DNA from 2 places in the Paenibacillus septentrionalis genome. Region 1 is predicted to be linked to the other one. Evidence: a T-box and tRNA genes for the amino acid it is inferred to sense, from the RefSeq annotation. Region 1 holds a T-box; the other holds one or more tRNA genes.
The links. The T-box of region 1 lies ahead of leuS (leucine--tRNA ligase). A T-box ahead of a tRNA ligase gene usually reads a tRNA of that ligase, here a tRNA-Leu.

Region 1 (15,423 bases):
TATCATTATTTTATAAGTAAGCGATGAAATCTGATTTTTTTCATACTCCACCAACTTAAAGCATATCAAATAATGCAACATTCGTCACCGTCTATTTCCATTTTCGGTAATAGAGGTCATTAGACTCTACTTGAAAATTGATTTCACCTTGTAAATCCGTTCTCAACACATGACTTTGGTACTGCGCCAATCTTCCTAACACATCCGGATGCGGATGACCATAATGGTTATTGCGCCCTGCAGATATAACGGTCGTTTGTGGCTGCATGTAAGACATCCATGAATAATCCGTCGAATAACGACTGCCGTGGTGAGCTGCCTTCATGACAGCTATGCGAGGCAATGGCTCGACCAGCCCTTGCTTCAGTCGCTCACTAAACTCATCTATGATTTGTTCCTCTGTCTCTTTGCCAATATCGCCTGTGTATAAAAAGGTAGATTGATAGATCGTAAGTAAAAATACGATACTTTGTTCATTTTGCTTTTTAACTTCCTGAAGTTGAAGTGGAGATTGCTTTAACGGCCACAGCATATCGATTGTCGTGTAGCGGTCAATCTCGATGCTCTCTCCTATAAGCGGGGTACGCAAAGAGATGTTTTTCTCCATCACAAGAGCGAACAGCTTCTGCGCGTCGTCTGTTGCATTGTAGCTTCCATTCCACCACATTTCTTTAATTGGAATCGTATTCACAACTTCATACAGCCCACCAATATGGTCGCTGTCCAGATGAGAGATTACCAACAGGTCAATATGATGTACGCCCCGCTTCATTAATAATGGCAGCAGAACTTTTTTTCCAACTTCAAACGGATCTCTCCTTTGCTTCCATGCTTCCTGCTCTCCAAATGAAATCGTTCCTCCTCCATCTATAAGTATGATTTTTCCTGTTGGTGTGCGAATCAGGCTTGCATCTCCTTGGCCGATATCAAGAAAGCTAACTGAAGCAGTTCGATCAAGTGCCTGCGGCATGTAAGCATATAGCAATAACGAGAGAACGACACTGAAGCTAATTACTCCGCGATAGTGTTTTTTTATCCAGCTAGTTGACTGTGGCAGGTGAATCATATCATCAATAACACCTATCGGCTCAGTTTCCTCCGTACTTACTGCTTGCGCAGAATTTCTCGATAAAAGCCCTCTTGTCCGCCATAAATAAAAAATAAATATCCAGGTCGCGTACCACAGCATAATCCATACAATAGGAGGTGTGGCCCAAATCGTATGAAGCTTTTCTATTTCTCCTAATAGCTTAACGATAACAAATGTTAGCTCATTGCACCAATGGACAATGCTGGAAATCGGCTTTGCAATAACGATCGAAACATGACCCAAAAAGAGAACAAAAAGTGCAAGTGGCATAATAATCATGCTTATAAATGGAACGAGGAAGAAATTAGCGACGAGTGATAAGAAATGAAATTGATTAAAATAGTAGATGGTGACGGGGAAGGAGATAATTTGCGCCACTACCGTTATCGAGAGCAGATCAGTAGCCCACTTCCATTTTTTTGCGCTTGGAAGCACGCTTTGAAATGCAGGCACTCCTATCATTATTCCGAGTGTTACAATAAATGAAAGCTGAAAGCTCACATTATGAATCATATAAGGGTCCCATAAAATGAGAATACCAGCGACAGCTGAAATAATATGCAGACCATCCTTTAGCCTTCCAGCGCGCGCCGCAAGCAATCCAATCATAGCCATCATTCCGGCACGCAACACAGATGGCGACGCGCCAGTTAACGCAATATAGCAAGGAATTGCCAGAAGAAGGAAAGATATAATGCGCTCCTTGCTTAATCGCAGCATTTTTAATAAAGCAGTCATCATATACATAAAAACAGCGACATGCAGGCCAGAAATCGCTAATATATGAGTAAGTCCTACTGTAGAAAAGCTCCGAAATTGCTCCGGGTCTAAATCCGATCTAATCCCAAGTGTTAATCCCTTTAAAAATCCGCTCTCTTCAGGTGAAAACATCCTATCAAAAGGTGCACTTAAATGCTCACGCAAAACATCAACGCCATGAAGCAACCGAATTGGATGCCAGCTTGTTTCGATTACCTCAACATTGCTGCTGCCGCTGCTTTTCCACAGCCAATGGATGCCTTGTCTTTTTAAATACAATTGATAGTCAAATGCACCTTCATTGCTTGCTTCTGCTGGAATAGATAAGTCTCCCGCTAGTTGAATGGCACTTCCGCGAGTCCACAATCGCGCTTGTTCCAGCTCTTCTTCTGCTTGCAACGTCACATGCACCATAAATACTTCCTTTTCATAAATCGTATAATCAAGCTCATGCAATACAGTTTCTGAGGATTGAAAGGTAAATTTCACGCTATTTCCGTCGATATCCACATTACTTACAATCATACCTGTCGCTTGGACTGATCCACCTTCCCAGTTTTCAGGCAAAGCGGTTACATTGCGCTGGTCTACTATGTACCGTTCTGCTGAGCCTGCAATAAATAAAAGCAGAAGCAGGCCCAGCATGCTCGCCGTGCAGTGCTTTAGAAGCAGCGTGCAAGCAAGCAGCATAAGCAGCGCGAGAAGTACAAGCAGCCAAATGTCGATTTTTTGCATCGATGCTGCCAAATGTCCGAGTAAAAACGCAATAACGAGATAAATGATTGGTCTTTTTTGAATCAATAGGTACACCTCCAACAAAAAAAGAACCTAGACACATCGTCCAGGTTCTTCCTTAACCTTGCAACCATTATTGTTTTATATCCATTGCCGCATGCTCAGGCGGTTCATACATATTCAATGAGCGAAATATGATTCCTGCTTGCTTCATCAAGTGTCTTACCTTCTGGTCATCCTTTAAGTAGGGTCTATGAAACACGATTTCATTTATCCCGCTATTGGCGAGCATATTCGCGCAGGTCCAGCAAGGCTGATCTGTAACATAGACAGTAGAGCCTTCACGATCAATGCGGTCAGTAAACAGCAGTAAATTTTGCTCGGCATGAATGGTGCGTATACAACGCTGCTTCTTCACCATCTGCTCTGCTCCCTGATCATTCAATACCAGCTCGTACTCTTCCGAAATCATGCAGCCTGCTTCCTCGCAATCCTCAATCCCCATCGGAGCACCATTATAAGCTGTACCTAGCAATTTTTTCCCTTGAACAAGTACAGCTCCGACATGCCTGCGGTGACATCTTGAACGTGTCGATACCATGTAGGCAATATCCATAAAATAAGTATCCCAGTCTTTACGAGCATGCTCTTGATGCTTGCTTTTCATGTTGATCTTCCCTTTCGTGCAATTCATGCTAGCACTATTATAAGCTCATCTACGTCAGGTTGCAAAGCAACGGCATGTTTGAAGCGATACTACGCCTGACTTGCAGCAATTGCTTGCTCCAAATCAGCCAATATATCATGGATTCCTTCTGTACCGACAGACACACGAACCATGCCAGGCTGAACGCCAGCAGCAATCTGCTCATCCTCCCCTAGCTGTTGATGCGTTGTGCTGGCAGGATGAATAATTAGCGACTTGGAATCACCTACATTCGCCAAATGCGAGAATAGCTGCACGGAATTAATGAGCTTTTTGCCTGCTTCTATGCCGCCTTTTATGCCAAAGGTCATAATAGCACCTTGTCCTTTTGGCAAGTACTTTTTCGCAAGTCCATAGGATGGATGGCTCTCCAAGCCTGGATAGTTAACCCATTCCACCGCATTATGAGCCTCTAAAAACTTCGCAACTGCCAGCGCATTTTCACTATGACGTTCCATACGCAGATGAAGCGTTTCCAAGCCTTGCAGCAGCAAAAAGGCGTTAAATGGCGACAATGCCGCGCCTGTATCCCGCAGCAGCTGAACACGAGCTTTGATGATATAAGCGATAGGGCCGACCGCTTCAGTGTATACAACGCCATGGTAGGTTGGATCAGGCTGAGTCAAGCCAGGGAATTTACCGCTTGCAGCCCAATCGAATTTGCCGCTATCCACAATGACACCGCCAATCGATGTCCCATGTCCACCGATAAACTTCGTAGCAGAGTGCACTACGATATCCGCGCCATGCTCAATCGGTCGGCATAGGTATGGGCTTGGGAATGTGTTGTCCACAATAAACGGAATCCCATGCTCATGTGCAATAGCAGCGACAGCTTCCAGGTCGATAATGTCGCCTTTAGGATTACCGATCGTTTCAGCAAATATAGCTTTCGTCTTTTCATTGATATGTTCGCGGAAATTATTCGGATCAGCAGGATCAGCGAAGCGAACTGTAATTCCTAGTTTTTTTAATGTGTGCGCAAATAAATTATACGTTCCACCGTACAAGCTGGTCGCGGATACGATCTCATCTCCAGATTCCGCAATATTCAAAATGGCATACGTAATCGCAGCTTGTCCAGAAGCGACTGCCAAAGCTGCGGCACCGCCTTCGAGTTGAGCTACTCTGTTTTCAAATACGTCTGACGTTGGGTTCATAATACGAGTATAAATATTACCAAATTCAGCTAATCCAAATAAGTTAGCTGCATGATCCGTATCGCGGAAGCCATAGGATGTTGTTTGATAAATGGGAACAGCACGCGACATTGTTGTAGGGTCAATGGTTTGACCTCCGTGAATCGCTAGTGTTTCAAGAGAGAGCTTTTTTTCCTCTGACATAAAAAACATTCCTCCTAAAGTGGTAATATATTCAATTAACCATCACTCATTTCCATTATGACTGAATTAAGGGTTGGCTACAATACTATCTTGAATACCAGCAAAAAGTTTTTCACCGATCCCTTTTACCCGTTTAATATCCCCTATTGATTTGAAGCTGCCTTTGCGTTCACGATCCTCTACAATCGCACTCGCCTTCGATGGACCTATCCCTTTCAGCTGTTGAAGCTGCTCTGCGGTGGCTCGATTAATATCGATCTTTCCATCCTGCTCTGCTGCTTCGCTTGCCGGCGTAGGCGTTCCCCCTTGATCCGCTTGCCCTTCTTGAGCATCGTCATCTTTAGCTGCCTGATCCTCTGCTGCCTGACCCTGAGCGGCATCCGCATTTGATTCTACTTGTGTAAGGGCTGGCATCTCCTTCGGCAGTTGTTCATGCGCAGCCTCATTAGCAGGCTGTGCCGCCAGCTGCTCCTGCCAATATTGCTGCAGCAGCTGCTCTATCGGAATTTCTTCAGTTTTGGCTGCTTTGCCCATCTGCATGCAGAGTGCAATGACGACACAAATAAAACCAGTACATAAAATGCCTAATAAAATTAAGCGTAATCGATCAGAATCGCTTTTAATCGATAACATCGTCTCTCATTCCTTTCATAACTTTGACATAAGATACAAGCGTTAACGAATACGATAGGATATGAATAGAGCTTTCGCACTTTCACTAATAGGAGGGAACGTGATGAATATTGGATTTATCGGAGCAGGAAGTATGGGGAGCCTATTAATTGAAGCTTTTATAATTGCTGAAGCGATTGAGCCGCACCAAATCTATGTAAGCAATCGAACCTATGCCAAGGCGGAAGCATTAGCATACAAATTTCCTGGTCTTCATGCGCTGGAGCATAATACAGATATTGCGCTTAACTCGGACATAATCTTCTTATGCATCAAGCCGCATGAATTCGCAAAGGTCATATCAGAAATTAAGCCTCTGCTTAGACCCAATCAGCTTATCGTATCCATAACAAGTCCTGTGCTGCTGTCCCATTTGGAGCGGGAGCTTAACTGTCATATCGCAAAAATGATTCCTAGCATAACGAACAAAATGTGGAGCGGAGCTACGCTATGCATTTACGGCAGCCGCATTGATCAAGAAAGCCAAACCAAGCTTGAAAAGCTGCTTGCCTATATTAGTGAGCCAATTCGTATTGAAGAAGACTTTACACGTGTAGTGTCAGATATATCGAGCTGTGGCCCTGCCTTCTTTTCATTTTTGCTGCAGCAGTTCGTTGATGCCGCTGTCGAGGAAACTGGTATTTCTAGGGAAGGTGCGATGGTAATTGCAAGCAATATGCTGCTAGGCACCGGCTTACTGCTGACAGAAGGTGGAATGACAACTGAGGATGTGCAAAAAAGAGTGGCCGTACCTGGCGGCATTACAGCTAGAGCACTAGCTATGCTGAAAACCGACACAACGGGCATCTTTAATAACCTGATCCGGACAACACATGCCAAGTATTACGAGGATGTTGAGCAAGTAAGTGCCCAATTTGACAAAGAAGAGGTTAGCGAGCAATAGCTGTGCTTCAGCTATGTTCGCCACCTCTTCCTTTTTGGTCTTACCTCAATTAGTTAGCTACAATATTTACAAGCTTGCCTTTTACAGCAATAACTTTTCTAATCGTTTTGCCTTCGATTAGCTCAGCAACTTTAGGTTGTTGCTTCGCTTTTGCTTCCATCTCAGCTTCATTCAAATCTGCAGGGATGGATAAACGCTCAACGATTTTACCGTTAACCTGAACAACAATTTCAACCTCTTGGTCTACTGTCCAAGCCTCTTCAAATGTTGGCCATGCCTCATACGTAATCGTACCGGAGTGTCCAAGCACCTCCCACAGCTCTTCAGCAATATGCGGAACAATTGGCGCAATCATTTTCGCGAAATCTTCCATCGCCTTACGTGGCAATACATCAGCCTTGTAAGCCTCGTTTACAAAGATCATCATTTGGCTAATCGCGGTATTGAAGCGCAAATTCTCAAGATCATCTGTAATTTTCTTCACAGAGCGATGCCATGTGCGCATAAATGCTTCGCTTGCTTGCTCTGTGTCGGCAATACGAGGGTTCAGTTCACCGCTTTCTGTTACATACAAGCGCCAAATACGTCCAAGGAAGCGATATGCTCCTTCAACCCCATTCGTATTCCAAGGCTTCGTTGCCTCCAGCGGCCCCATAAACATTTCATACAAGCGAAGCGTATCCGCTCCGAACTCATTTACGATATCATCCGGGTTAATAACGTTGCCGCGAGATTTGGACATTTTTTCGTTGTTCGTTCCAAGAATCATGCCTTGGTTTACAAGCTTTTGGAATGGCTCCTTCGTATGAACAACGCCGATATCATACAGCACTTTATGCCAGAAGCGTGCGTACAGCAGATGAAGTACAGCATGCTCCGCACCACCGATGTATAGATCAACCGGCAACCACTCTGCCTGCTTTTCAGGAGAGCAAATTTCCTTGTCATTTTTAGGATCGATGTAACGAAGGTAATACCAGCAGCTTCCAGCCCATTGCGGCATCGTATTCGTTTCGCGACGTGCCTTCATGCCTGTTTCAGGATCAATTGTATTAACCCAATCCTCAACGTTGGCAAGCGGTGATTCCCCTGTGCCCGATGGTTGAATCGCATCTACATCCGGAAGCAACAACGGTAACTGATCCTCAGGTACTGTCTTCATCGTACCATCTTCCAAATGCAGGATTGGAATCGGCTCTCCCCAATAGCGTTGACGCGAGAACAGCCAATCACGCAAGCGATACGTTACTTTAGCCTTCCCTTTGCCTGTTTCCTCAAGATGCTTCACCATTGTGGAAATCGCTTCTTCATTGTTCAGGCCGTTCAAAAAGTCAGAGTTGACGTGTGGACCATCCCCAGCATACGCTTCCTCTTCCAAATTCCCGCCGGATACTACCTCGATTATCGGCAGGCTGAATTGCTTCGCAAACTCGTAGTCACGAGAATCATGTCCAGGTACCGCCATGATCGCACCTGTACCATAACCCGCCAATACATAATCTGCAATCCAAATTGGCAGCTTGGCACCGTTCACTGGATTAATGGCATAAGCGCCCGTAAATACGCCAGTCTTTTCTTTCGCAAGATCTGTACGCTCGAGATCGCTTTTGCGTGATGCCGCCTCCTGATAAGCCTCTACTTCCGCTTTTTGCGCAGCCGTTGTGATCTGCTCTACCAAGCTGTGCTCTGGCGCAAGCACGCAGTATGTTGCACCAAACAATGTGTCAGGGCGTGTCGTAAATACGACAAGCGAATCACTATGTCCATCAATTTGGAATGTAACCTCTGCTCCAGTTGATTTGCCGATCCAGTTGCGCTGCATGTCCTTGATGCTTTCGGACCAATCCAGTTCCTCAAGATCCTCAAGAAGACGCTCAGCGTATTCTGTAATTTTCAACACCCATTGACGCATCGGCTTCCGAATAACAGGGTGCCCTCCGCGCTCACTCAAGCCGTCAATAACCTCTTCATTCGCAAGAACCGTTCCAAGCGCCGGACACCAGTTAACCGGAACTTCATCTACATAGGCCAAGCCTTTGTTGTACAGTTGAATGAAGATCCATTGCGTCCATTTGTAATACTCTGGATCTGTCGTACTGATTTCGCGATCCCAATCGTATGAAAATCCTAGCGACTTGATTTGACGACGGAAATTGTCGATGTTGACAAATGTAATGTCTCTAGGGTGCTGTCCCGTATTCAACGCATGCTGTTCAGCTGGAAGACCGAACGCATCCCACCCCATCGGATGCAGCACGTTGTAGCCCTGCATACGCTTGTAGCGTGATACGATATCTGTTGCTGTGTAGCCCTCTGGATGACCAACGTGAAGACCTGCTCCAGATGGATACGGAAACATATCTAGCGCATAAAATTTCGGCTTGTTTTTATCCTCGCCTGTTTTGAACGTTTTGTTTTCTTCCCAATACGTTTGCCATTTTGGTTCGATCGATAGCGGACTGTAGCCATGTCTGGATTGCTCTTGACTCATACTTACTCCTCCTTTTTGATACACAAAAAAACCTCTCTCCCCGCGGATTAACGCTAGGGACGAGAGGATTCGCTCACGTGGTACCACCCTAGTTAACAGCTATATGCTCTACAGCTGCTCACTTTCATGTCTTTATCGCAGACATACGGTGTATTTCACATTTTCGTTTCATACACTGCTCCAAGGCGAGTTCCGTTCGTCCAAGCACCGACTTTCACCAGCCGTCGGCTCTCTGAAGCTTAAGCTCGATCGTACTACTCCTCTTCATTGCATTTCAGTTTGACAATTATAATTGATTATATAAATCCTGCTAAGCAGTGTCAAGTCAATACAGCTAAGGCATCTCAATTGACTCGTCAATGATATCCTTATGACGTTTGGGCGGTCGATGACTGGACAGGTAGTAATACATCGAAAGAAGCAGCAGCACCATATGTATAACTGCGCCAATAACCGCATCTGCTCCCTGCATCAACAGTGCCATAAACCACAGGCTGACGATCGGCAGCTGCAAAACAAATACGACCACAACTGCAAGCTCTACCTGTTTATCAATGATTTTAACATTCGTAAATTTGCGAACCGCCAACGATATAAGAAGTAGAATTCCGATTATAAGCAGCACCATCCCCCATACCCGCAGGCTGGTTAGCAATGCCCCTCTGCTAATTCCTAAAGATTTATAATCGAACCATTTATAGATGGTATAGTTAATGCCGCATATGCATGAAAGCACCGCGACTAAAGCTACTTCCCATACTCGGTATAACATGGTTGCACCACACTTTCTTCATCATTTCATTACTGTGTCATCTACGCTTATGTAAACCGAAACGTATGATATGATCCTGAAGACCAAGCTGCTGCAATATTTCATACTGATAAGGACCGAGTAAATCAAAATGCGGGTATTGATCTCTATAATGAATATAATCTGGATTCAATTGATGCGCCCTGCACCAAGCGGCGAGCTTCTGGACATCACGACAGCCAACCTTCGTAACGGTATGGCTGTTTGGGAAGCGCGCATCTCGCCAATAATGAGTTAAAAAAGCGATCTGTCCTTGGTTAATGGCAGCTTTCCAAGCTTCTAATTCAGCACGCGTGATACCGAATGCGATACAAAACACCTCCGTTCTGTCAGCCAAGCAAAAAAACATAGATACTTTAGCATACCATAACAAAGCAAATGATGCACTCATTGGTTACAACTGGTATACTAGAACAGATTAATAGAAATGAGGACATAAGCAATGACAAACACATTTAACCAGTTGGGAGTCGGCGAGCAGCTGGTCAAGCAGCTTCAGCTTAACGGTATAACTGAGCCAACTCCTATTCAAAAAGAAGCAATTCCCGCACTGCTAAAAGGAACAGATCTTATAGCAAAAGCACAAACAGGAACAGGAAAAACACTCGCATTCATACTGCCTATCCTTATGCAGGTTCGACCACATAAGGATCAGGTGCAAGCATTAATCTTGACTCCTACGCGTGAGCTTGCTATTCAGATTACGAGCGAGCTAAAAAAGCTGGCATCAGCAGTGAATGCAACCGTACTGGCCTGCTATGGCGGTCAGGACGTTACTGCACAGGTCAAAAAGCTGCAAAATGCACCGCAAATAGTAGTCGCTACCCCAGGTCGACTGCTCGATCATTTGCGCCGTGAAAGCATCAACATCGGCAAGATTACGCATTTTGTATTGGATGAGGCCGATCAAATGCTGCACATGGGTTTCCTTCCTGATGTGGAATCCGTTATTATGCAAACGCCAAAGGCTAAGCAAACGATGCTTTTCTCAGCAACGATGCCCGATGCCATTCGTCAGCTTGCAGTTCAGTATATGAACAAGCCTCAGTTTATTGAGATCCAATCTCAACAAGTGACGCTGGACAACATTAAGCAGCGTGTTGTTGAAACAACGGATCGCGGCAAGCAGGCTGCTCTTATCCAGCTGTTACGAACGCACAATCCGTTTTTGGCTGTTATCTTCTGTCGCACAAAGCTTCGTGCCTCCAAGCTAACGGAGGCGCTGCAGGAGGAAGGCTTTAACGCAGATGAGCTGCATGGGGATTTAACTCAAGCGAAACGCGAGCAGGTGATGAAACGATTCCGTGATATGAAGCTGCAAATTCTCGTTGCAACAGATGTTGCTGCACGTGGTCTCGATGTCGAAGGTGTATCGCATGTCTACAACTATGACATTCCACTTGATGCGGAAAGCTACATTCACCGTATTGGTCGTACTGGCCGTGCAGGGCATACTGGCTACGCAGTCACATTCGCTACAGCACGGGATATGGGGAAGCTGGAAGCGATCGAACGCGGTATCAAGCAAAAAATTGTGCGCCGCAAGCCCGATCAAAACGATGCTATGCCTGGCAAAGGCGATGACTATGCACGTCCCGCTGCAAAAAAGCCTAGGCAGCCGCGTAATGAGGATAGAAACCGCAAGCCGGGACAAGCTGGATCCGCTGCTAACTCAGCAGGTGTAAAAGCAAAGCCTACGCAAAAAAAGGATAATCCTTGGGAAATCACTAAATCAGATTTGGAAATAGCACAAGGCAAGCTTCCTAAAGGCTCCAGCTCTGGAAAAAAATCATCGAGTTCATCGCGCTCGAAAGATAGAAGCAAAACCAAAAACCAGACTGGACGTGGCGGACGCTCTGGCGGCAGAGGCCGCCGATAATAGAAAGAGGCTGGCGTAGTACCATTTTGTTTATTACCGCAGCCAAACCATAAGCTAGATCAGCTGCATCGCTTACATTTATACAAACTAATAAAAAACCGAACTGTCACGAATTGTTGTTACAAGCGCATTTCGTATCCTAGTTCGGTTTTTTAGTACTGGATTTCATTTCGTGTCTACTGCTGCATATGCTTTATTTCTTCCTTCACGCTTCGAACGATATAATTGCCGATCAGCTTCCCCCACCAGTTCAACCTCATTGCGATATCGGGTATGCTGATCCAGTGTTGCTACTCCTAGACTTATCGTCGTTATGCCACAGCTTCTATTCATATGTGACAGCTGCGCGTCCTCAACCGCTTGTCGCATTCTTTCCGCAGTTGCCAATGCCTCATCGAGCTTCATATAAGGAAGCACAACGATAAACTCTTCTCCACCGTAACGAGCATACAGACTATTGAATGGCAGCTGCTGGCTTGTAATCTCGATGACTGCTTTCAAAAGCTGATCCCCTTGTATATGACCGTAATAATCATTGTATTTTTTGAATTCATCCAAATCCAGCATAATAATCGATAATGCGGCTTGATGATCGAGTGCTTCTTGAAAAGCCTGACGAATGTACGTATTAAAGCGATGACGATTATACAGCCCAGTCAAACTATCAATCGCTGCTTGGTGGGCAAGCTTTTCATTCGCAAGCTTAAGCTCCTTCGTTCTCGCACTCACCTGTTCATCAAGTGTCACGTTAAGGGTTCGCAGCGAATGATTCAGTTGCTCCGTCTCCTGAACCTTATCCGCAAAGCTCTTGCTCATAATAAAAATTTGCAGGACTACGTAGACACCCACTGTAAGCAGCGACAACGTTGTAGTAAAGATCCAGCCCTGCACAAACATATAATCATTAAGCAGGCTGAGGCTCACCAGTATTAACCCAATGATATTAGGGATATCCTTCTTCTCTAGTCCTTTAATGCCATTGCGAGCCTCTAATACAACAGGAATTGCGACAAATAACGACAAAATCAAGACGAATTGATACACTCGCTGGAATATAATCGGCTCTGTAAACAACGTAATAGCCAACAAACTTCCGATTCCTCCAACGATAAATCGCAGCAGTCTTTTGGAAAACTTCTTTACAAACAGCTTCTCATACCATTCAGTTATTAATAGGATGAGCAAAAGTACACTTGCCTCTGAAAATAAGTATTGCAATCGTGTTCCCCAGCTATAATTAATTTGGTAAAGTACAAGCGTGTAGTAAAAGGGCTCCGCAAAGATTGCACGAATCGCAAAGCTAATGCAGAACAAACCAAAAATAAGAAAGGTTTTCTCATTTTTTCTAAACCAAGCAAACAAAAGCATGAACGTACCTATAATAAAAATACAGCCGATAACGAACAGCATCCATATAATATTAAAATTGAATTTCTGCGAAACTATTACGGGGTCTCCGATATAGATCGAATTTTCAAAACCGCCTCGTAATTGACCAAAGCTAGACACTTGAAGCGTAAATAAAACCTCATTTGAATCCGGTACAAAGATTCCCATTTTAGGCGCCATCTCTGACCGATGCTCTACTGAATTCATGCCTACTGTACCATTGCTAGCTATTTCAATTTGATCTGCATACAACTTATATGCACTATATTGAAATGGGATATAAACTGCAAGGGTACGTCCTACATACTCATCAGGAATAATTACTCTTGTCACATATGTACCGAATGTATCGTTATCTCCTGTCTGTTCCTTAAATGAAGAAGGAAGCAGCTCTGTTTCCAAAAAGTCACGCAAAATATAATGATAGGCCTCAGCAGGCGGGATTAATTTCTTTTCGAAGAAAAACCACTCGCCGTCCAAGGCCGTGTAAAATTCATGTTCATTTTCATCGCGCAGATCAATCACTGCTGGCAGATGTGAATCTTGCTCTTCGGCGTAAATCGTTTGCATTTTCATATGGATAAATTGAGAGATGATCATAATAAAAAGTATGCAAATGATGATATACCACAATCGAGGCAACGTTGCTTTTTTGAACATGAGCGTTCACCTCATTTTTTAGATGTATAATACAGTCTACCATATTCATAAATAAAGAAACGATGGAAAAATCGAACAATAAGACTTTTTATCGTATATTGTCGAAATTATGTCGAAATTTGCAGATTCCAATGGATTGATATGTAAAAAAAATGACCGATCGAGGTTGGTCACTTCGATTGGTCATATATCATTAGGCACGTTATGTCCTATATTGCAGCAGACTTGTCTGCAGCTGATGAAATGCCTTCTTATGCTTTCTGCGAAATGCGATTGTTGAGCTGTTCGCAACCGCCGCATCGATCCTTGTCGTCGCAGCATGACTGCAGCGCTTGCACACCTGCAGCTGCGTCCCATCAGATTTTTTGACGGTTTCAAGCAGCTTCGTGCGAGTCGCGAGGCATACAGGACAAGTGCCGCGAGCTCTTGAAGGCTGCTTGTACAATGCTTTACCACGATTATTTTTAGCCATATGAGTCCTCCGCGCATCTTAAAGTATTCACTATTTAGCGAACCTTTTCTATTTAATGCGGGAGTCCTTTTATTTATGCCTGTTTTACTAGAATCGGGGCTAGCTTTTTCCAGTGGAACGATGCTGCTTAAGCTGTTCAACCTCTTCTTCTGTCAGCTCGCGATACTGTCCTCGTTCAAGCGATTGATCAAGTTCAAGCGGTCCCATTGAAAGTCGATTCAGTCGCAATACTTGCTTGCCTACGCTCTGGAACATTCGCTTAACCTGGTGGAATTTTCCCTCGGTAATCGTTAATCTGATCCAACTGCACGGACCGTCACTGCTATCTTCATACGAGTCGATGATCAGTTTCGCTGTCTTCGTTATATAACCATCATCAAGCGCAACGCCTTGCTCGAATGCACGCTGATCCTCCTCCGTCACATGACCAAGTACGTATGCCTCATAGGTTTTATCGACATGCTTTTTCGGAGATAACAGCTCGTGGGCCAACTGCCCATCATTCGTAAGCAAGAGCAGCCCCGTAGTGTCTTTGTCAAGACGTCCAACCGGGAACGGCTTCAACAGCTTGTCCTCCGGCTGTAGCAGGTCGATAACTGTTCGCTCGCGTCCATCCTCCGTGGCGGAAATCACCCCTTGAGGCTTGTTCATCATCAGATATACGACAGAACGATAGCTTACAAGCTCCCCGTCAAATGTGACGGTATCCGCATCCGGATCAACGATATGGCCGCTGTCCTTGGCCTTCTGATCATTGACATACACTCTTCCGGCCTTTACTGCTTTTTTTATTTCACTACGTGTGCCAAACCCTGCATGCGCCAGCAGTTTATCCAAACGAAGCCTTTCACTCACTTACATCATCCTCCAACCCGCAGGAAGCTCATTTTTAATCATACCATCCAAATATTTTCCAAATCCAACCGGAAACTGATCCACACATATAAGCACGTAGCCATTTTTCTTCACGGAAGCATTGAATTGCAGCTGCTGTTCTTCAACAAAAATTGTCTCTCCTCTTAAATAACGAAGCAGCTGTTCATCGTCTGCCGACAATGAAAGAACTCGTGCCGCCTCACGTGGCCTTAATGCCATCGCTAAAGGGTGAAATGGTGCAAATTTATTGCGCTTCATCTCTCCAATTAGCCATCCTGCTCGAATCACTTTTAAGCCCTCCAAACTAGGGAGCTCCTCTGGCTGCAAGTAAACTCTGCTGCCAAACATCACTGCACGAAGCTGCCCGTTGCCTGTAAGCTGCACGTTCTCCAGCTGGAACTGCTGCCAGATTGACTCGCAATCGAGCTCCTCAACCTTTGCACCTTTTACTTTCACGGGCTTGCCCTTAGGCTTTGCCTTGCCCTTTACTTTATCATACGTTTTATGGTCTTGCATTGTAATGCCTGACCAATCAATGCTTAGCTGGGTCGGCTCGACAGACTGCGGCCTATCCGATGGCTGCCCTTGACGCATGAGAACAGCAACAAAATGCCCCTCGCCTTTCGTTCGGTGCGG
Region 2 (15,423 bases), on a different contig from region 1:
AGCTTACCATATAAATGTCTCCCTGAAGTGCCCTTAATATTATGAGGAGGAAAAAGTTTTGTTTCCGGATGATACGAATCGTTTTCCTCGTGAAGATCTACAGCCATCACCACATATTGGCCTTCCTTCACAAATTGCTCCGTTAAAGCACTTATCCGCTCCTCAATGGCAATCGCTGGATCACCGCAAGGAAGCTTCCCTGTAACAAAATCAATCGTATAATCAATGACAATCAAAGCCTTCACAGTTCTCACCTCAAAATTGGTAATGGTTATATTATGAAGTTTTTTCGTAAGAAGTCAATAAACAGAAAAGAAAGATGGAAGGTATCTCCTCCATCTTTCTTTTCTGTTTATTATTCAGCTATAAGCTTAATCTTGTATTGAGATGAAATATACGTATCAGCTGTTACCGTTGAGATCACCTGTGGATACATCATATCCGGATTTGGATCTACTTGCGTCAGCTTGATAATCGCAACATCACCCTCAAAGCTGATTTCAGAAATATTCATGCCATAACCTGGATGCGGTACAGTTGCGCTAACCGTAACCTTGTTCACATCATCGTTGATTTTTTCAGTTTTGAATGTTAGCTCAGACAATGCCACTTGCTTGTCACCTTGTTCTTCTTCTTTATCACCAAATTGCTCTTCTACAAATTTCAAAGCATTGCTTACCCAAATCGCAGCGTCTTCACGGGTGATCGGCTTTGTTGGATTAAAGGACCCGTCCTTATTCAGCTCAGCGAATTTTAGCAATAGCAGCTTTTGGATTTCACCCTTGTATTCGTCTTTGCCTTTATCTTCATCAGTATACCCAACATACATTTTAATTAACGCATAGTCGCCTAAACGATCCACTTGCTTCATTAGTTGAGCAGCGAACTCTTCACGGCTAATTGGTGCGTTTGGATTAATGTCTTTATCAAAGATAAGACCATTGTGATATCCATCTACAAATGCTTGAGAATACCATGTATTATCCTTTACTTTAGTGTACACATCACTAGCCTTTGGCTCTTTTACAAATAGGATATGAGCTAGACTGAGTTCGAACGCCTCATCAAGCATGACTGCTGCTTGTGCGTAGCTTAATTTGTCTTGAGGATGATATGCACCTTTCCCTTTCGCATCACCCTTAATGACGCCTCTCTCCTTCAATTGAAGAATATGCTTTTCTCCCTTCAGTCCTTTAATATCACTAAAAGCTGAAGCAACAGGAGTCAAGGCCATCACCGTTGCAAGCGACAATACGATTGCTGCCATACGTTTCCCTTTCACATCAATTCCTCCTTTAATTTGGTTTCACACGATTAAACGAAGCAGCTCAAAAAATTGTTGCGCAACAATGAAATTTTAAGTCTATTGTCCTATTCATATCAGTTATTGCCTAACTGTTTTTGATATAAAATGCTTGATAATTGCTATACGCTGTGATAATATAGCTAATGTTGCTATACGTGCTATAGGACGGTAACTCAGCGGGAGAGTGCTACCTTGACAGGGTAGAAGTCGCGGGTTCGATCCCCGCCCGTCCTACCAGAATATAAACGTTCAACCCCTTGATATATCAAGGGGTTTTCTTGTTTTACAAGGTGAATTATCTCTTGGTTTTTTATCGTTATGATGTCCTAATATTTTTGGGGACGAAATTATTATTGATTCGATTGAACATAAGTACAAACTAAGCGTTTGTACTTATCATTTTCGTCTTCTATTCTTTTGCCAGGAACTATCAGTTATCTTAAAGTATTGCTAGATTCTATCAGTTTTCCACTCTCCTCCAACTATCGTCCACTCCTGTCATCCTGTTTATTGAGAATGAATCCAATACGTCCTCCACCCATATTATGATCCTAATTACTTTTACCGTAGAGAATCTTTTTTTCAAGCTAACGATTTCTACATAGCAAGATAAAAATATTATGTACAATTTCAGCGGCTTGAAACGTTTCTTACTTATTTTTTTGTAATCAATATCTAGTCTAATCCCATTCATTGTTTCGTCGTACTGTGCAGCATTCCAACTAACGCTTCATAACACTGTCCAGTATTAATTAAAAAATTTGAAAGCAATCAATCTTAAGTGATACTATAAAATTAGAAGTACACGGCAATTTATAGGAGGTTTGTGGAACAATGTATAAGACTATTATTTTCGATGTTGACGGAACACTTATTAATACAGAAGATGCGGTTTTGGGATCACTTCAAAAGCTTCTAAAAACAGATTACAACAAGGATGTTGCACGGTCAGAATTGTCATTTGTATTAGGGATTCCAGGTTCCGATTCTTTGCCTAAACTTGGTATAGATAATATTGATAAGGCTAATGAAAGATGGAATTTCTTTATGAAAGACTTCTATCATTCAATTCATGTTTACAATGAAATCAACATTCTTTTGGATACTTTAAAGAAAAAGGGTCTAGACCAAGGTATTGTCACATCAAAGACGAAACAAGAATTAAAAGATGATTTTGAACCATTTGGCCTAATGAGTTATCTTTCATATATAGTTTGTGCAGATGATACAAAGAAACATAAACCAAATCCTGAACCAATTATTAAGTTTTTAGAGATTTCAAAAGCTGAACCCTCATCTTCAATATACATAGGTGACACTATTTATGATTTTGAATGTGCCAGAGATGCTGGTGTTGATTTCGGATTAGCTTTATGGGGATGTAAAAATCATGAAAACATACCCGCAAAATACAAGTTTGAAAAGCCATTAGATATACTGAAATTTGTAGATTAGATACATTAGGAGATCAGTATTCATTTGGGTAAAATCATCAATTGATAGGGAACAGTTTGTCAACTCAATCTAACCGTCTTGAAAAAGGCGGTTTTTTCTATTTAGTAGTAGTCAAGAATGAAAAAAATTGCATTGTCACTAGTAATTCGCTCCTTCACAATATGAATCAAATACGTATTAACCTAAAACCGTTGTGTAGCGCTCTTCACAGTATCATTGCACCAACCATGTTAACCTTTCGTTTAAAGCTGTACTATAGGTTTCTACATTTGCAATTTTCACTCGTCCAATGGGTATACTAATGACCATGCTAAGGAGGGTGTCTATGACAAAAGAGGAAGGCTTTCTTAAGGAAGAACGAAGCGAGTATACGGATCTGGCTACCGTAGAGTCCCAGCGTAATGACTTAACGGCTGAGGAGTTTGCAGAGGGCCCCTACGGCTCGCCTATCAACGCAGAAACACTTGGCAAAAGCACACCATGGCGCAAGGATCAGCGGCCACCTAATCGATTCGATTATGAGAATCGGGCGCTGCATAAAGGAACTGAACGTGTATATCCAGATGACCAAGGGAAAGGCAATGCCGCACAGGATACGTTCAACGAGGATACTGAGTAGCCCCATTGTGATAAACTCCAAAAGATGCATCCCCCGAAAGTTGCGTTTGTTAAACGAGCTTCCGGGGGAAATACATACATTCCTTCCTTATATGTATTCATTATTATCGACTTTACATAGTTGTCTGTCAGATAAGAAGCTCGAGAAAAATAAATAGTTAAACGCAAAAAAGCGTCAGCACGCTTGCACTGACACTTGATTCACGTTGCTCGAGCTTATGACGCTGTTTGAGCTCAAACTGTTTAAACTGATTAACCTTTTACCTTAACACAATTAGAAGCGAAAAGCGCTAGTAAATCCATCAGCTTCGCTCTTTCAAATAAACAGCCTCGATCTCATTACCGTTAAACCACTCACCATCTACACGAAATCGACCAGCCTGTTGATCGATACATTCTACCGTGCCTACAACCTTGAGCTCTTCTGCTTCCTGGCTGTCACGCATCATAACGACTACCTCTATATGCTCCTGCAAGGAACGGATTAGCTCAGCAGGAAATCTGCCGCTACACGCTTGCAAGCAAGTTGTATTGGAGCTGGCTATGCCTGCTGCTGCTTCTGAGGCTTTGCATTCAATCGCCACTTCAACCCCTCCATATCCACAATTCTATCAAGCATGAATGTCCGAACGGCTTTAGCCGTGTCACAATAAGCTAATAGACGCTTCTCTCCAACAGCCAATACGCGTACATCCCTGATGGATACTTGTTGCTTGCTATCTACATATATAAGCTGCACCCATGTACCTACTACGTGCTGCATATAACCACCGCCTTTGAAATCATTATAACCGAACGTATGTTCTATTTCAAGTATGTAGCTTGATCGAACCGAAGAGTATACGAGCTACCTCTTGCCTAGAACCATTAAATAAAATCAAACTGGCTTTAAAACACAAAAAGAGCGATTCAACGCAAGCTGCCAAGCTAACGTCAACGCTCCTTGTTTAGCGAAGAGACTTGCTCCTCTGCTGATTCCATTATAGCATGAGTATATTCCTTATAACAGGATGGAACTTTTGGTAATGATGCAGCTGTGTTCTGCCACAGCAACGCTAAAAAATAAAAAAACCATTAAGCTTAGCTTAATGGACAAACATTCACTCTATATGTGCAATATACAAATCTATCAAATGGTGCCGAGGACCGGAATCGAACCGGTACGGTAGTCACCTACCGCAGGATTTTAAGTCCTGTGCGTCTGCCAGTTCCGCCACCCCGGCTTAATATGTATATTCAACAATGATTAGAGCTTTGTTTTCTTAGTGGTGCCGAGGACCGGAATCGAACCGGTACGGTAGTCACCTACCGCAGGATTTTAAGTCCTGTGCGTCTGCCAGTTCCGCCACCCCGGCAAAAATGGTGGGCCCTGAGGGACTCGAACCCCCGACAAATCGGTTATGAGCCGACTGCTCTAACCAACTGAGCTAAGGGCCCTCGTTCATATAATGAATGCAATCATTACCGACTAGAGAATTGGTTGCGGGGACAGGATTTGAACCTGTGACCTTCGGGTTATGAGCCCGACGAGCTGCCGAACTGCTCCACCCCGCGTCATTAAAAATAAGTCACTCGCAATGGCGACATAAATTAATATACTATAGATAAACATCTCACGTCAAGCATTTTTTACAACATTTTCTTCAAATTCTACATTCATTATAGAAATAGACCCTTAACTACAGCTATTTTATTGTCTCGCCGGCATAAATCTAACGCCGTAACGGCCTCGATTGGATTTGTAGATTTCAATTTCTTTTGGGCAGTCCATACCATACATCCAGTAATCATGCTCCATACGCTGCACGACACAGCTGGCTTGAAACTTTGATTCATATAAACGAATCCAATACACCCACATCCTGAATGCACCTCCATCATTTTTACCGATAGAGTACCCAATTTCCAAGCATTCATGCGATAAACATATAAGGGTCTGACCTTAAGGTCAGACCCTTGCAAGTGTTAGTGTCGTTCGACAGCTTCAGCAGCGTCTTGAGCGCTTGTATCAGCTTCAGCAGGCTGAGATTCATCTGCTTGCTCTTCCTTCTGCTTGGAAGCTGCAGGAGCCTCTGGTGATGTGATCGTTATTTTCTCCCCATCAAATTCCATCAGCACCTTATCCTTGATATTCATAGCCTTGAGGTACTCCTTAGGCACCTGCAATCTACCTACTCGGTCTACAACAACATAAGCAACGTGAGCATTTTGCTCTTTCTGATGCGCAGAAAATGAGACAAAGCCATCACGATTCGCTGCAAGATCAGGGTTATGCTTCACGAACTCCGTGCTCGTCAAGCCGTCACGAATCGCGACAACCCGATCTACCTGACTTGCCAGTTCCATATCATGCGTAACAATCACAATTGTAACGCCAATTTCCTTATTCAGCTTGCGGAAAATATTCATAATCATATCAGACGTTGCAGTATCTACCGAACCGGTCGGCTCATCGGCAAGCAACAGCTGAGGACGATTCGCCAGCGAAATAGCAATCGCTACCCGCTGCTGTTCGCCCCCGGAGAGCTGATGCAGCTTGTTATTGATGCGATGTCCAAGTCCTACCCACTCCAGCAGCTGCTTGGCATAGGCACGATCGAGCTTTCCCGATAGCATCATCGGCATCTCTACATTTTCCAAAGCCGTCAAATAAGGGAGCAAATTTCTCGCGTTATTTTGCCAGATGAAGCCAACAGTATCGCGTTTGTATTCCACGAGCTGCTCATCAGTCATTTTCAGCAAATCCCATTTGCCTACCCGAACCTGACCAGCAGAAGGTCGATCAAGCCCACCAAGCGTGTTAAGCAGCGTAGATTTACCACTACCACTATTCCCGATAATCGCCATGAGCTCGCCTTGCGTCACCGTTAGATTAAGACCTTGCAGTGCGACAACCTCAAGATCATCGGTTTTGTATATTTTCACGAGTCCTTCGCAATGTATCATCTGTTAACGCTCCTCTCCCATCTTCACTGCCTGATGCACTTTAAGCTTGCGAATGTGCATAAACAGCAATGCTGCTCCAATTAGCATCATCGTGATTACGACAGCAAGAAGCTGATTCGTATCACTGGATTCAAACACGACGCGGAAAGGCGGTACCATTTTCGATGCCGAATCCGCCGTTTGAAGAAACGGAAGGAACAGATAACTAATGAGCTTGCCAATTCCGAAGCCAAGCGCAATCGCCAAACCAGCTGTAAACAACTGCTCTAGCAGCAGCATGCTCGTCAGCTGACTTTTTGAAAGTCCCATTGCACGCAGCACACCAAACTGTACAACGCGGCCAGACAAGTTAAAGAACCAGTATAGCAAATACCCTGCAAGTGTAATCGCAACCGTCACGAGGAAGCCAAGACTTAATATCCCGAATACTCCACCGCGCGTTGGAAGCTTGGACTGGACGATAAGCTCATTGCGCACATCCTTTACGCTCGCAACATCCATATTGGCAGCCTGCAGCTTCTCAACAATTGGCGTAACCAACGCATCCGGGTCCAGCTTCAGCCATACCTCGTAAGGGATAAGCGGCAGTTGATCATAGATATAATCCAAATTCGCAATGATGAAAGGTTCGTCATCAGGGTACAGGCTCGGCCAGAACGGTACGATACCAACTACTGAAAACTCCACGGTTCCATCCGTAAAAGCAACCGAAACAAAATCTCCAACCTTCAGCTGATAACGATCCGCTATGTTTTGCGGCACAATCGCACCATGCTCATACTCACCCAAATACGCGAGATAATAGGCCGGATGCACCGGATACAGATCTTCACCGAACCAGGCAACGTCTGAGAAATCCTTGTTGTCGATTCCCATAATCGTACCTTTGCCAACAGTTTTACCTGAGACGATAATGTTATGTTGCGTTTGCAATACACGAGCAGCAGCCTCTACGCCCGGACTGGATCGGAACACCTCGAATGGAGGCTCACTGTAAAGGATTTTGGCAGGTGGCTGATTGCCACCACCGCCGCCTCCGCCACCACCACCACCGGGTCCGCCGCCGCCAGGCCCGCCACCTGAGCCACCGCCGCCATTGCCACCACCGCCATTGCCACCGCCGCCATTGCCACCGCCGCCAGAACCGCCACCACCACCAGGCTGCTGGCTCGGAGTGCGCTCTGGAACGCCGTCCCAAACGGTTTTAATCACAACATCAGTTCCGTATTGATATAGCGTCCGCTCAGTTGAGTTTAAGTCAATCGTTCTTGCTGCTGAAGCGTTATAAACACCTAGCCCAATAGTTAAAATAAGCAGCGTCATCAAAGGATAATAGCCTTTAGATGAGCGTGACAGCTGCGTCAGGGTCAAATAAAGCGATACAGGCAAAAACTTTTTGCCCAGCCAGTTAAACAAGGCCAATATCCATGGAAATATGCGAAGACATACAAGTCCGACTGCAAATATCGAGATGGCCGGAACAAAAAACAGAAACGGCTGTACTTGCATTTCATCAGCGCCAAGTCCTGTATTCATGGTGAGCAGTTGACGCTCATTGAACAAGTACCAGCCATATGCTGATACGAGAACAAGCACCACGTCCAGGAACCATTTTTGCCAGAACGGCTTTTTATCCGAACGCGCAAGATCCTGCTTATAGCTGACAATCGAAGCACGCGCGTATTGAATAGCAGGCACGATGGTTGCCAACATTGCAATAAATACCGCTACTAAACCTGCAATTATCGTTTCTGTCGAAAAGCCTATCGTAATCGACTTACGATTAACGAATGACAGGAAACCGTCAGCCGAGCCAATGCTCTTCGACATGAACCAGCCGAGCAGCGGCCCAATGATAAGCGCAACAAGTCCGAGCATGACGCTCTCAATGACGTACATCCATACGATCTGTCTAGTACCCGCTCCACGACTGCGCAGCACAGCAATATCGCTTCGCTGCTTATCCAGTGCCTGCTTGGCATTCATTGTAATAAAGTAGAAGACCATTGCCAGCATTGGTGCTGCGAGAGTAAACAACAGCGATTGAAGCTGATTGCTTTGCTGACGAAATTGATCGAGTGTACTAGCGAACGATTGGTCTACACGAGTATCCTTCAAGCGCTGATACAGCTCAATATCCAATCGACTTAAGGTCGTCGATAACGGATTAATTTGACTGCTTTGAATTTGTGAAAGATCAAAGTTATAATACCAAGCTGCATTTTGCAGCACAATCTTCTGTTTATCTAATACGTATTCCTTCATTACTTTTTCTGAAATGAACAGTGTCGTAAAGTTGCTCTCCAGGCCTAGCATCCAGTACGAATCCGTCATATCATTGGGCGTTACGGCCCCTACTACTTTCACAAGCAAACTCTGTGAAGTATTGCCAATACGGTATTGATATATATCACCAATGTGAACATCGGTACGGAACATACCCTCTTCCAGCATAACGGCTTCAATCATGCCGCTACCGTCAACCGTATCCTTAAACCATTGCCCTTGAACAAGCTCATTATGCTCCTGCAAGCCGCTCATGCTCTGAATGGTCAACGTACGCGTACGACTCGCATCCACCAACGAGGTATCTGTCGGCAGAACATTACTGCTGCGAATGCCGTATTGCTGTACAAATGTATGATAGTCAAAGCCTATTGTCTCAGGAAGTTCCTCATGAATATATTGTTCTACCGTTTGGAAGCCTTCCAAATTGGTAGGAGCCGAAGCAACTCCCTGATACTTCATAAGCAAGGATCCTGCAGGTGAATCAACGCTGTCATTTTCAAGCTGTTTGGCGATCACTCGCTTTAACGCACCATCCGCATACATCGGAATACTAGTGGCAAATGCGACAGCAACGATAAGTCCAGCAAGTGTACTTAACGTAAGCCAACGTGTATTCCACATTTTGCGGAAAATAAAACGAAAGAAAGGAAGCCTCATCGATTATCGACCTACAACTTTCTGACCAGGCGTCAGCCCTTGTAATATTTCAACATCTGTAGATGTTTGCTGTCCAACCTCTACATCCACTTCACGTTTTCCATTCTCGTCTGTTACCTGCACATAGGTGCGATTACCGATCGTGCGCAATGCGGAAGGCGGAATGACGATCGCATTTTCGGTACGCTTCGTCACGACTTTAATAGAAGCTGGAATACCGCGAGTTGCGCCTTCTGGTAAACTTTCCACATCAATAATCATGAAGTCCTCTACGCGCTCAATCTCTGCTGCACCTCCGCCGCCGCCATTACCACCACCAGATTCGGTGGTTTGCACAGGCAGCTGCTTCACCTTGCCTCTAATTGTGCCGCCATTGGAAATCGTAATAATCGCCTCCATGCCTACAGCGATTTTTTCCTGCTCTGATTTAGTCAGCTTGGAAGCCGGTACAAGCATATCCGTATTTGCGATAATCGCAATCGGATCATAGGCCTTTACCTTATCGCCTTTTTTAACAGTCAAAGAGACAACCGTTCCTGAAAAAGGTGCAGTAATGGTCGATTTGGCGATTTCTGCTTCCATGTCAGCCAGCTTTTGACGTTTTTCTTCAAAGGCAATTCGCTGCTGCTCAAAATCAGACTGATCCATTTCATCGCGTGTACGAAGCAATTCCTTCATCGCAAGCTCATCACGCTGAAACGCTAATCGTTCCATACGAAGCGTTTTTTCCATCTCGCTCATATCAAGCGTCGCAATCGAATCACCAGCTTTTACCTGATCACCTGATTTCACATACACATCCATAACATTGTGGTCACCCGTGGTGAAGTAGACCGTTTCTTCTTCCAGTGAGATCACCTTACCCATGACGGATACGGTCGATTCTAATGTTTTAGTTTGTACTGTATATTCCGGTCTTTGCGATATTTGAGGCGGTTTGATTTCAGGAAGCACCTCTTCTTCCTTCTCGTTTGGAAGTAAACTGCAGCCACTTAGCATAACTGCTGAGGCTATTAGTACGATACCAGCTTTACGAGATAAATTTTCCATCCACCATTTCATAGACATGGTCTGCAACCTCCAAAATTGTAGGATCATGAGTCGTCATGCATATTGCGATTTGTTCATTTCTAATAATGTTTTGAAATAAGGCCATAACCTGAGCTGACATCGCTGTATCTAGCTCTGCCGTAGGCTCATCCGCCAGCAGCAAAATAGGTCGATGTGCAATTGCTTTTGCAATCGCCACACGCTGCTGCTCACCGCCTGAAAGCTCAAAGGGACGATGGTGCATCCTTTTCTCCAGGCCAACGAGCTCCAGACATTCTTCTACGCGGTCCTTCCACTCCTTTTTAGGCTTATTCGCCATGCGTAAGGAAAGCTCGACGTTTTCATAGGCCGATAGCAGCGGCATAAGCGCAAAAGCCTGAAAAATAAACCCCATATCATTGCGGCGTATTTTCGTTCGCTGCTTATCGCTTAATGTACTGAACGGCTTGCCATTAAAATGTATGGCTCCTTTGCTTGGCGTATCCAAGCCGCCCAGGCTGTTAAGCAGTGTCGTCTTGCCGGAGCCTGAACGACCCTTGAGCATGACAAGCTTCTGCCGCTCGACTTTCATATTAATGCCTTTCAACACATGAAGCTCTTTACTGCCGACCTGAAAGCTTCGCTCCATCTCTTTCACTTCTAATAAAGGAGCGTTGCTAGCGGCATCGTTATGTACTTCTGTCTCTTTATTCATTTGATTTCACGACACTCCCCACAGTTAATCTAATGTACAGACGTTGGTTGCAGCAAAAAGGTTACAAGAATTATTAGAATTCTGAAAATAAAACTGGATTTCATTTCTATTTCATAGATTAGTAGAAAAAGGCTATTCTGATCAACGATCAAAATAGCCTTTTTGTAGAATGAACTTTAAGCTTGCCCGTATGCTTGCGGGTTTTCGCGCCACGCTTGCAGTGATGCAACGTCTGCCTCTGCAATTTTCCCTGAAGCAAGAGCTTGTTCAATTAATGCTGAATAGTTTGATATCGTATGGAGCGGAACTCCTGCCTCTGCAAAGGCATCTACTGCAGTTTGGAATTGATACGTGAAGATTGCCAGCACTGCCAGCGGCTCAGCTCCAGCCTCACGAACAGCTAGCGCCGCCTTTAGCGAGCTGCCGCCCGTAGAAATCAGGTCTTCGATCACAACAACCTTTTGTCCTGGCTGCAAGCGTCCTTCGATCTGATTTTGCTTGCCATGCCCTTTCGCTTTATCGCGGATATAAACCATAGGCAGATTAAGCTTTTGCGCAACCCATGCCGCATGTGGTATGCCTGCAGTTGATGTACCTGCAATGACCTCAACATTCGGATATAGCTCCTTGATCATGGTTACAAATCCGTCAGCGACCTGCTCGCGTATTTCAGGATACGTCATCGTCAAGCGATTATCGCAGTAAATAGGCGACTTGATGCCGGATGTCCATGTGAAGGGTTCATTAGGGCGAAGCGCTACAGCTTCAATGTTCAATAACGCTTGCGCAATATCCTTTGCCAATTGCTCTAGTGCTACATTACTCATATGACGTCAGCTCCTCAATAATTGATTCTAATGCGGCTCTAGCATCTGCCGCTGCTGTAATTGGTCGGCCAATGACCATAAAATCTGTCCCTTGCTTCAATGCCTCGCTTGGCGTCATAATTCTCGACTGATCGTTCAAGGCAGCCCCTTTTGGACGAATGCCAGGAGTAATCGTTTGAAACGAAACTCCACAGGCCTGCTTAATTGCAACGACTTCAGAAGGAGAAGCGACAACACCGTCCAGTCCTGCTTGCTTTGCCAGCTGAGCATAACGAATAACCGTATCCTCTACCGTACCTTGAATACCGATTTCCTCGTTCATCATCTGCTGTGAGGTGCTTGTCAGCTGAGTCACTGCGATTACAGTCGGACGCTTGGCAAGACCGTTTACTGAATGGACGCCTTCCATTGCTGCCTCCATCATTGTGCTTCCGCCAGCGGCGTGAACGTTAAACATATCCACGCCAAGCGATGCAATGCTCGCAGCTCCGCCCTTTACCGTATTCGGAATATCATGCATTTTTAAGTCAAGAAACACATTAAACCCGCGCTGCTTTAAGCTTTCCACGAAGGAAGGACCCGATGCATAAAACAGCTGCATCCCAACCTTGATATAGCATGGAATTCCGCTAATTTGTTCAAGCAGCTTCTCCGCTTCTGAAGCACTTGGATAATCAAGCGCAACCATCACTTTTCCAGCTGCATCCGCTTTTGTTATTGCTGTCATCGATACTCCTCCACTTCATCCATTTTAACTATTGCCAAAAAGTGCTATATAGGGTTCGATGCTACCTCACGAGGTGAAGTAGCATCGAGTAAGCATTGCTTATTTTTGTTGTAATACCGGCATGGAGCGAGAAGAGAAGTTAATCGTCTGCATCATGGATAGCAGTGCTCGCACTGTATCAAGAGAAGTCATCACGACTACGCCATTTTCAACTGCTTCGCGACGAATTCGGAAGCCGTCACGCTCAGGCGTTTTACCTTTTGTCAACGTGTTGACAACGAATTGCGCATGGCCTTCGCGAATATGATCCAGAATATTCGGAGTGCCTTCGCTTAGTTTATTGACACGCTCTACGAACAGACCAGCAGCTTCAAGCGCATCCGCAGTACCGCCAGTTGCCATTAGCTTGTATCCGCAGTTAGCAAAACCGCGCATCAACTCGACTGTTTCCTCTTTATCTTTATCGCTTACGGTTACAAGGATCGTACCAGAAGTAGGAATTTTCATACCTGCGCCTAGCAAGCCTTTGTACAACGCTTTGGCAAACTGCACATCGCGGCCCATAACCTCACCTGTTGATTTCATCTCAGGCGTCAAAGTTGGGTCAACACGGCGAAGCTTGGCGAAGGAGAATACAGGCACCTTCACAGATACGTGATCATCCTCTTTCCATAGACCATCAACATAACCTAGATCAGCTAGCTTATCGTTCAAGATCGCTCTTGTTGCAAGATTAGCCATCGGAATGTTCGTTACCTTGCTCAAGAATGGAACGGTACGGGATGAACGAGGATTTACCTCGATTACATATACTTTATCGTCATGAATAACAAACTGGATGTTGACAAGGCCAACTACCTTCAGCGCTTTAGAAATCTTGATTGTAATGTCAACGATTTGCTGTTTAATATCATCGGATAACGATTGCGGCGGATATACAGCGATGGAGTCGCCAGAGTGAACCCCTGCGCGTTCCACGTGCTCCATGATGCCTGGGATTAATACCGTTTCGCCAACACAAATCGCATCCACCTCAGCCTCTTTGCCCAGCATATAGCGGTCAATTAGCACAGGGTGCTCCGGATTAATTTTAACTGCAACCTTCATGTAGTTTAGCAGGTCATGATCGGAATATACGATTTCCATTGCGCGACCGCCTAGTACATAGGACGGACGAACAAGTACCGGATAACCGAGACGTTGTGCCGTTGCTACTGCTTCGTCAACCGAAGTAACCGTGCTGCCTTCTGGCTGTGCAATATTCAAGCTGCGAAGTAATGCTTCGAATTTTTTGCGATCCTCTGCTGTATCAATGCTTTCAAGGCTAGAGCCAAGAATTTTCACACCTGCTTTTGCAAGTGGAGCTGCAAGATTTATCGCAGTTTGACCACCGAACTGAACGATAACACCGACAGGCTGCTCCTGTTCGATTACGTTCATAACATCCTCGAAGAATAGCGGCTCGAAGTATAGGCGGTCAGATGTACTGAAGTCTGTTGATACCGTTTCAGGGTTGTTATTAATGATAACCGCTTCATATCCTGCATTTTGAATTGCCCATACTGCATGAACAGTAGAGTAGTCGAACTCAATCCCTTGACCGATGCGAATTGGACCAGAGCCAAGCACCAGAATTTTTTCTTTCGTTGTTTCTGTTACTTCATTCTCTACTTCATAAGTGGAGTAGTAATATGGTGTTACTGCTTCAAATTCAGCAGCGCAAGTATCTACCATTTTATATACTGGCACCATTTCCAGCGACTTGCGATACGCACGGATATCATGCTCGTTTGTATAAGCACCGCCTGGAAACCCTTCTTGACGAAGCTCTGCAATAGAGCGGTCAGAGAAGCCAAGTCGTTTTGCTTCATATAGCAGCTCCTGAGACAGCTCAGAAGTTGTGCGAAGCTTATCCTCGAATTTCACGATACCTTCGATCTTATCAAGGAACCACCAGTCAATTTTTGTAATGTCTTGAATTTCTTGAAGCGCATAGCCACGGCGGAATGCTTCAGCTACAAGGAACATGCGCTCATCATCCGGCTTAAGCAGACGAGTGCGAAGCACATCATCAGATAGATCAGCAGCTTCCTTCAAATGCATGCGGTGTACACCAATTTCAAGGGAACGAACAGCCTTGTGCATCGATTCCTCAAATGTACGACCGATTGCCATAACTTCGCCCGTTGCTTTCATCTGCGTACCTAGCTTGCGGTTCGCATCGACAAATTTATCGAACGGCCAGCGAGGAATTTTAGATACGATATAGTCAAGTGCAGGCTCAAAGCAAGCATATGTCTGGCCTGTTACTGGATTGACGATTTCATCTAGCGTGTAGCCAATTGCAATTTTAGCAGCCATTTTCGCAATCGGATAACCCGTTGCTTTTGACGCAAGTGCAGATGAACGAGATACACGCGGGTTAACCTCGATGACATAGTATTGGAAGCTGTGTGGATCAAGCGCAAACTGAACGTTACAGCCGCCCTCAATGTTCAAGGCGCGAATAATTTTCAAGGAAGCTGAACGCAGCATTTGGTACTCGCGATCAGATAGTGTTTGAGACGGTGCCACAACGATAGAGTCGCCTGTATGCACGCCAACTGGATCGAAGTTTTCCATGTTACATACTACGATACAGTTATCATTAGCATCGCGCATAACCTCGTACTCTACTTCTTTCATGCCCGCTATTGATTTCTCGATTAGGCATTGATTGATTGGTGAGTAACGAATGCCGGATGCTACCGTTTCACGAAGCTCTTCTTCATTGGCACAAATACCGCCGCCTGTTCCACCAAGCGTATAGGCAGGACGCACAATAATCGGATATCCGATTTGGTTGGCGAAGCTT

Region 2: it has a tRNA-Leu gene. The T-box ahead of leuS (leucine--tRNA ligase) is inferred to sense a tRNA for this amino acid. The anticodon was not compared.

Annotation. Positions count from the first base shown of each region.
Region 1 is NZ_JBHSTE010000002.1:545,834-561,256, forward strand. Features, by position in the region: gene ACFP56_RS07580 (DNA internalization-related competence protein ComEC/Rec2) at 92-2,650, opposite strand; gene ACFP56_RS07585 (deoxycytidylate deaminase) at 2,718-3,251, opposite strand; gene ACFP56_RS07590 (homocysteine synthase) at 3,341-4,633, opposite strand; gene ACFP56_RS07595 (ComEA family DNA-binding protein) at 4,700-5,266, opposite strand; gene comER (late competence protein ComER) at 5,370-6,209, shown strand; gene leuS (leucine--tRNA ligase) at 6,259-8,700, opposite strand; T-box leader at 8,753-8,977, opposite strand; gene ACFP56_RS07610 (hypothetical protein) at 9,035-9,472, opposite strand; gene ACFP56_RS07615 (hypothetical protein) at 9,510-9,821, opposite strand; gene ACFP56_RS07620 (DEAD/DEAH box helicase) at 9,954-11,390, shown strand; gene ACFP56_RS07625 (sensor domain-containing diguanylate cyclase) at 11,556-13,439, opposite strand; gene ACFP56_RS07630 (hypothetical protein) at 13,642-13,911, opposite strand; gene ACFP56_RS07635 (pseudouridine synthase) at 14,011-14,766, opposite strand; gene ACFP56_RS07640 (RsmB/NOP family class I SAM-dependent RNA methyltransferase) at 14,767-15,423, opposite strand, start outside.
Region 2 is NZ_JBHSTE010000001.1:354,666-370,088, forward strand. Features, by position in the region: gene ACFP56_RS01690 (cysteine hydrolase family protein) at 1-245, opposite strand, end outside; gene ACFP56_RS01695 (S-layer homology domain-containing protein) at 356-1,282, opposite strand; tRNA gene ACFP56_RS01700 (tRNA-Val) at 1,469-1,543, shown strand; gene ACFP56_RS01705 (HAD family hydrolase) at 2,141-2,761, shown strand; gene ACFP56_RS01710 (hypothetical protein) at 3,087-3,380, shown strand; gene ACFP56_RS01715 (hypothetical protein) at 3,682-3,963, opposite strand; gene ACFP56_RS01720 (hypothetical protein) at 3,921-4,142, opposite strand; tRNA gene ACFP56_RS01725 (tRNA-Leu) at 4,514-4,602, opposite strand; tRNA gene ACFP56_RS01730 (tRNA-Leu) at 4,646-4,734, opposite strand; tRNA gene ACFP56_RS01735 (tRNA-Ile) at 4,740-4,816, opposite strand; tRNA gene ACFP56_RS01740 (tRNA-Met) at 4,857-4,933, opposite strand; gene ACFP56_RS01745 (hypothetical protein) at 5,070-5,240, opposite strand; gene ACFP56_RS01750 (ABC transporter ATP-binding protein) at 5,345-6,325, opposite strand; gene ACFP56_RS01755 (ABC transporter permease) at 6,329-9,271, opposite strand; gene ACFP56_RS01760 (efflux RND transporter periplasmic adaptor subunit) at 9,275-10,339, opposite strand; gene ACFP56_RS01765 (ABC transporter ATP-binding protein) at 10,302-11,015, opposite strand; gene pyrE (orotate phosphoribosyltransferase) at 11,192-11,842, opposite strand; gene pyrF (orotidine-5'-phosphate decarboxylase) at 11,835-12,569, opposite strand; gene carB (carbamoyl-phosphate synthase large subunit) at 12,669-15,423, opposite strand, start outside.